DNA from 3 places in the Pseudoalteromonas sp. SA25 genome. Region 3 is predicted to be linked to each of the others. Evidence: predicted binding sites of a transcription regulator. Region 3 holds the regulator's gene; each other region holds the start of a gene.
What was found. Region 3 encodes FliA, which starts transcription of late flagellar genes. Its sites were predicted from a motif close to CTAAAGNTNNNNNNNNNNNNGCCGATA; they were not measured.
Positions count from the first base shown of each region.

Region 1: a site for FliA is predicted at 1,344-1,370, ahead of GQR45_RS14550 (VC2046/SO_2500 family protein). Genes of this name have one in related genera too.
Region 2: a site for FliA is predicted at 1,065-1,091, ahead of pomA (flagellar motor protein PomA). Genes of this name have one in related genera too.

Region 1 covers NZ_WTKV01000017.1:83,878-86,149, reverse strand. The annotation lists gene GQR45_RS14560 (diguanylate cyclase) at 1-106, opposite strand, end outside; gene GQR45_RS14555 (DUF6172 family protein) at 300-602, opposite strand; gene GQR45_RS14550 (VC2046/SO_2500 family protein) at 782-1,309, opposite strand; tRNA gene GQR45_RS14545 (tRNA-Tyr) at 1,422-1,506, shown strand; tRNA gene GQR45_RS14540 (tRNA-Tyr) at 1,556-1,640, shown strand; gene GQR45_RS14535 (SprT family zinc-dependent metalloprotease) at 1,702-2,272, opposite strand, start outside.
Region 2 covers NZ_WTKV01000009.1:4,745-7,016, forward strand. The annotation lists gene GQR45_RS09080 (flagellar motor protein MotB) at 1-235, opposite strand, end outside; gene pomA (flagellar motor protein PomA) at 238-1,005, opposite strand; gene GQR45_RS09090 (exodeoxyribonuclease VII small subunit) at 1,327-1,569, shown strand; gene ispA ((2E,6E)-farnesyl diphosphate synthase) at 1,572-2,272, shown strand, end outside.
Region 3 covers NZ_WTKV01000005.1:41,501-43,772, reverse strand. The annotation lists gene GQR45_RS05455 (protein phosphatase CheZ) at 1-440, opposite strand, end outside; gene cheY (chemotaxis response regulator CheY) at 458-841, opposite strand; gene GQR45_RS05445 (RNA polymerase sigma factor FliA) at 882-1,592, opposite strand; gene GQR45_RS05440 (MinD/ParA family protein) at 1,619-2,272, opposite strand, start outside.

The DNA of each region.
Region 1 (2,272 bases), on a different contig from region 3:
ATATTTTTTTTAATACAATTAAGCTTAATAGCTGATCGTCAACGACAAGTACCTTAGAGCTCTTTAAGCTTAATTTCAATTGGTGGTCAGAGTAATTTATCGGCATGGTACAACTGTTTTGTTTTTTTAATTAAACACACCCTATATCACTACATTTTGTTATGCAAATGTTAATAAAGTAAAATTCTACTTATTGGTTACTAATAAAAATGATTTATGGTGAATCTTTAATGCATAAAAACAAAAAATGAGCCACTTGGGCTCATTTTAAAACTTCGAACACTTAATTAAATTAGGTGTTATTCGTCATCATCTAAATCTAACTGTTGACGTTGAGCAGGTCGAGCTAAAATCTCTACATAGAAAGAGGTCAAACCTTGCTTTTCAATTTCGCCAATTTGGTTACTTAATTCAGCAACGTGAACAACTTGCGCATCTTCAGCTGTGTTACCAAACTTACAGTCAAATGCCCAATAGTCAGCATCTTCAGGTAGCGTTTTATTACGCTCTCTTTTCAAATATTTTTTCACTTCGTGCTTTGCAGCATCAACCATACGAGGGTATTTGATTTTCTCGTGATTTAGCGTGAATGTTTTCTTCATTACGTTCCTAATTACCTTGGTTTAATGATAATGGCATTTCATGTCATACCATTTGACGCCATTATAGCAATTGCATTTAATTTTTGGATGCTTTTTTTTCATTAAATCAATTATTAGCAAATATATAAAGCAGACCCGTTGTAAAGCATATATTAACTGGTGATTATTACAATCATATATCACACAGCAATAAGTTGAAGTGGTTGATGTATTGCATCATTATTAAGGCTGTCGTAAAAAGCAGCTGCATCTATAGGAGGATTGGCTAGTTGGGTTTGTTCGCTTTTAATTCTTCTTCTGACGGCAAGCTCACAGTTATCTATTATATTAAGTGGAATATGCTTGTCATCATTTCTAATCGCAAGTGGTTCAGGGCTTAAGCATTGTCTTAACTTAATACTTGTCATACCACAGCGCTCTCCTTCTTGAGATATTAATGATGCATTAAATTGTCCAACCAACATATTATATTCATCAGGGGCTAAAAGTTGCTTTGGACCTGCGCCAAATTGCTTTCTTAACGCCTCTTCTTCTATAACTAAATTATCTATTTCAGTTTTTGGTAAATGAAATTGACTAAAGTCGAGTGCGTCATGTGACAGCATCGCTAATAATAGTGCAAATTCGCCTCGGCGATTTTCATGCACACTATTATTGAGTCTACTGTTTAACTGACTCTCTGTGATTAACAAATCATCTATTTGCATAGTCTTTAGCCGATTGTGGTAACTGATAGATATTTATCGGCTTTATTTCAATTTTCTTTAGCTTTTTTCTTTACTTAAATACGCAATTTGCTATTATCAGCGCCGTTGCATTGGAGGGGTTCCCGAGCGGCCAAAGGGATCAGACTGTAAATCTGACGGCTCAGCCTTCGCTGGTTCGAATCCAGCTCCCTCCACCACTTTTCTTACCGCTAAGTTAAGTGGGGCCAAATGCAATAAAATTAGTGTGGAGGGGTTCCCGAGCGGCCAAAGGGATCAGACTGTAAATCTGACGGCTCAGCCTTCGCTGGTTCGAATCCAGCTCCCTCCACCACTTCTCTACTATTCCTATATTCCTATATTCCTATATTCCTATATTCCTATATTCAGTAACATCAAAACACCCACTGTAAACTCATACCATTTTGTTTTAACCAATTAGATGATGTTTTGTAATCGGGGAAAAACGCCTCTACTCGCTGCCAAAAAGCTTTGCTATGATTTAAATACTTTAAGTGGGCAAGCTCATGAACAATCACATAATCTATAGCGTGGTAAGGAGCACCTATAAGATGTAAATTAAAAGTGAGTTCTCGCTTGCTATTACAACTCCCCCACTTTCGTTTATAAACACCTATTTTTAAATCATTTGGCAACTCTTCACCCATTTGAGTACAGAAATACGCTAAACGCATTTCTATGTAAGCAATAAGCTGCTCTTTTAAATAAGTCTCTAATAGCTGTCGATACTTTTGATTAGTGTTTTTAACTCGAGGAGATATTGTAATAAGTAAGTGGTCATCATACGGGGTTACTTTGGAATCTTGGCCTGAGTCCAATTTCAAATAAATAGTTTCTGAAAAAACACTTATTTTTTTAGATTCAAAGGGGTACTGCTTAGTGTCATCAATTGACGATTGTTTTTTTAATTGTTCTGCAACCCACTCTTGTTTGTCAAATAACCAA
Region 2 (2,272 bases), on a different contig from region 3:
TAAACTCCATGGCAATAACAGAGGTCCCTTTAGGGATGTCTTTTACTTCAATTTTATTCTGCACACCAAAAGCAAACTTCATAGAGCCCGCAATTTGTTTAAACTTAAGTACATCCATTTCTGAAAACGCGAGCAAGAGTACAAAAAAGCACATTAACAGTGACATTAAATCGGCAAACGTTCCCATCCATGCAGGTAGACCTGGTGGTGGACATTTGCACTCTTGATCAGACATAGTTACTCCTCGGTATCTACTTTGCGTTTAGATTCAGCTAAGTAATTTTTCAAAATACCTTCGATTACTTTTGGATTTTGACCATCTTGTATACCTAAAATAGCATCCAAAATTAAACGCTGATTCATCGCTTCCTCGTCTTTACGCAGTTCAAGTTTTACCTGAATAGGAATTGCCACAACATTGGCTAAAAACGCGCCATATAAAGTTGTTAATAGTGCTACTGCCATTGCCGGACCGATTGCCTTTGGGTCATCCATGTTAGACAACATTGCAACCAAACCAATTAGAGTACCAATCATACCCATTGCAGGCCCTATATCAGCTAACGACTTAAATAAACCCGCGCCCAATTCATGGCGAGTCGTAGTTAGAGAAATATCTTTTTGAAGTGTAGCGCGAACTACATCTGCATCATGGCCATCAACGAGCATATCGACGCCTTTGCGCATAAAGGGGTTTGGAATTTCAGCTTCTTCGAGTGCTAAAAAACCGCCTTTACGAGCTGAATCAGCAAGTTCTACTGCTTTTTCGATAAGTATTTCTGGCGTTTCGATTTTAAACATAAACGCTTTGGCAACAACTTTACCTATCCCCAAAAATTGCGACATAGTGAAGTTTGATAAAACAATAAAGAGTGAACCACCAAATACAATAACCACCGACGGGGTATTGTAAAACATAGCCATTTCACCGCTACTACTCATAAACATAGACATGACAATTAAGCCAATTGCGCCTAGGATCCCGATTATGGTTGCTAAATCCACATTTCCTCCAGAAGTTTCATGCTTAATGGCCTTATCATAAACTTTTATTATTAACTGCTTATCGGCAACATATTGAATTGCTTAAGCCATTTTTATAAATAAACATAAAAAGCAGCCTTTAGCACTATCTTAGATCAAGTTATAAAGGCTACCTAATTATCAATTGATTTATTAAACCAACAGACCGCTATTAAGGCTTTATTAATGCACTTGAAATATAATTTAACGTTATAAAGGTAAAAAACCAATATCATCCTTTGACCTAGTTTAGCATTCCCCCTAAAATTGACCCCTAAATTTATTATGTAAGCTGAAATAAAGATGGCGACTAAAAAACCTGAAAACTTAAGTTTCGAACAAGCACTAGAAGAATTATCTACAATCGTTAGTGACATGGAACAAGGTGACTTATCGCTTGAGCAATCGTTAAAGCAATTTGAGCGTGGAATTGCATTAGCAAGTGCTTCATCAGGGAAATTACAGCAAGCAGAACAAAAAGTATCAATTTTGATGGGGAATGGCGAAAAGTCAGTACTTACAAACTTTGATAATGATATGGAATAGCTGTGAGCATAAAAAATCATATTGAACGTGCTCAAAAAGATGTAGTAGCGACCTTACAACAGCATTTTAACCAGCCTCTCGATACAGAAGAAACGGTAAAGAACGCCACCCAGTATGGATTATTTAATGGCGGTAAAAGATTACGCCCATTTTTAGTTTATGCCACAGGTAAAATGCTCGGCGCAAACCATCAAGACTTAAACGTACTTGCTGCTGCAATTGAGTGTATTCATAGCTATTCGTTAGTCCATGATGACTTACCAGCAATGGACGATGACGACTTACGCCGCGGACGCCCTACTTGTCATATAGAGTTTGGCGAGGCAAATGCAATTTTAGCCGGTGATGCTCTTCAAACTCTTGCTTTTGAGCTTATTGCGAATCACAAATTTGAATGCTCATCGCAAACACAAGTAAAAATGATTGCTACACTTGCCCACGCATCAGGCCTTCAGGGTATGGTTGGCGGACAAGGCCTTGATATAGCAGCAACAGATAAAGTAATTACCGTACAAGAGCTTGAGCGAATACATAAGCTAAAAACCGGGGCTCTAATTAATTGCGCAATTACACTTGGTGCACTGTGCAGTGAAAAGGCTGATCAACAAACCTTAGAAAATTTAAGTGTTTTTGGGTATGCTATAGGGCTAGCATTTCAAGTACACGACGACATTTTAGATGTTGAAGGCGATACAGTTATTTT
Region 3 (2,272 bases):
TTCATAAACTTATCGATACTATGGCAAAGTTGTTTAAACTCACCAAGCTCAATCTCCCGGCTCATTAAACGATCCCATGTCGGTTTGATATGAGATATTTCATCTGCAAGTTGCTGAGCTATAGGTAAACTAGCCTCAACAGCATCCATTGTTTTATTAGCCGCATTTTCTGTCATTTCTATAACATAATTAAGCCGCTTTTTAGCATCTGGAATCGCATCTGTCGTTATGTTAGTTAAGCGAGTATCAAGCTCAAAGCTTTTAAGTGCTTCGTGCAGTTGACGAGTCAACTTCCCAACTTCAGCAAATAATTTAGACTGCTCTTGCGAAGCTGTCTCTAAAATCAACTGATTAGCTTTATCTTGCTCATCGTTTTCTAAATAAATGACGAGTTGACGAGCTTGTTCTAACGTTATTTGAGGCGCAGCTGGTGCTGACATAAGCCTCTCCCCCATCATTAGCCTAAGCGTTCAAATACTTTTTCTAATTTAGTTTTTAATGTTCCAGCCGTAAATGGCTTAACAATATAACCATTAACGCCAGCTTGCGCTGCAGCTATTATTTGTTCTTTTTTAGCTTCTGCCGTTACCATCAGTACAGGGATATGTTTTAACTTATCATCTGCACGAATTGCTCTTAAAAGGTCAATACCTTGCATTCCCGGCATATTCCAATCTGTAACCACAAAATCAAATACTTGATTTTGTAACATAGGCAAAGCTGTAGACCCGTCATCAGCTTCTTGAACATTAGTGAAACCTAAGTCACGTAATAGGTTTTTTATAATTCGTCTCATCGTTGAAAAATCATCAACTACAAGAATTTTCATGTTTTTATCCAAAACATCCCCCAGTGAGGTATTAACCTTAGTTTACTTACTACTAGTTTATCCAGTCATTGATTTTAGCTTTAAGCTTAATCATCGCCTGACCATGTATCTGACTTACACGCGATTCGCTTACATCGAGTATATGTCCTATTTCTTTTAAATTCATTTCATCGTTATAGTATAAAGAAAGTACCATTGCATCACGCTCTGGTAATGACTTTATTGCATTTAGCAAAGACTCATTAAACCGATCATTTTTAACATTATTAAAAGGTTTGTCTAGCGCTAAATCTTGGCCTACGGGAGTAATAACATCCTCATCTACACCAAGGTCTTCTATGCCTAATACTTTACTGGTATTAACATCATTTAAGATATGATGGTACTCATTGAGTGAAATTTCAAGTTTTTCAGCAACTTCTGTATCTGTTGGTTCGCGATTCAGACTGCTTTCGAGCCCAGTAATTGCTTCTGCAACTTGTCGGCTTTTACGGTGTACTGAACGAGGAGCCCAATCACCACGACGCATTTCATCAAGCATAGCCCCGCGAATACGAATACCGGCGAAGGTTTCAAAGCTTGCGCCTTTTGTTGCATCAAAGTTTTTTGAAGCTTCTATTAAACCTATCATTCCTGATTGAATTAAATCATCAAGCTGAACGCTAGGTGGTAATCGAGCAATTAGATGACATGCCACTTTTTTAACAAGTGATGCATGTTTCTCAACAATCACATTTAAGTTTTGTGTTGATTGATATCCCATAGCTCTATTCACCAATGTTGTCATAATTAGCCGTTTACTAGTTTCTCAATGAAAAACTCTAAATGCCCAGATGGTTGATTTGGTATTGGCCATTTAACTGCTTTTGTCGCCAGCGCTTTAAACGCGAGAGCGGCTGGCGAACTTGGAAAGAGCTCAACAATCACCTTTTGGCGACGTGTTGCTTTGCGCATATTTTCGTCATAAGGAACCGTTGCTACTAGCTCCATTGAAACATCTAAAAAGCGATCGGTAACTTTAGATAGTTTTGCAAACAATTCAGTGCCTTCACGCATACTGCGGACCATATTGGCAACAATTTTGAACTTATAAACACCGTGCTCGCGGCTTAATACTTTAATAAGTGCGTAAGCATCGGTTATTGATGTTGGTTCATCGCACACTACAACCATTACATCTTGTGCTGCTCGTGAGAAGCTTAGCACCATGTCTGAAATACCAGCGGCTGTATCTACAATTAAAATATCAAATTCGGTATTCAATTCGCTAAATGCACGAATTAGCCCGGCATGCTCAGATGGCGATAATTCAACCATACTTTGCGAGCCCGATGTAGCGGGTACAATTTTAATACCAGCAGGCCCTTCAACTAAAATCTCGTCAAGCTCACATTCACCTGACAAAACGTGTGATAAATTGCGCTCTACACGTAAACCAAGCAT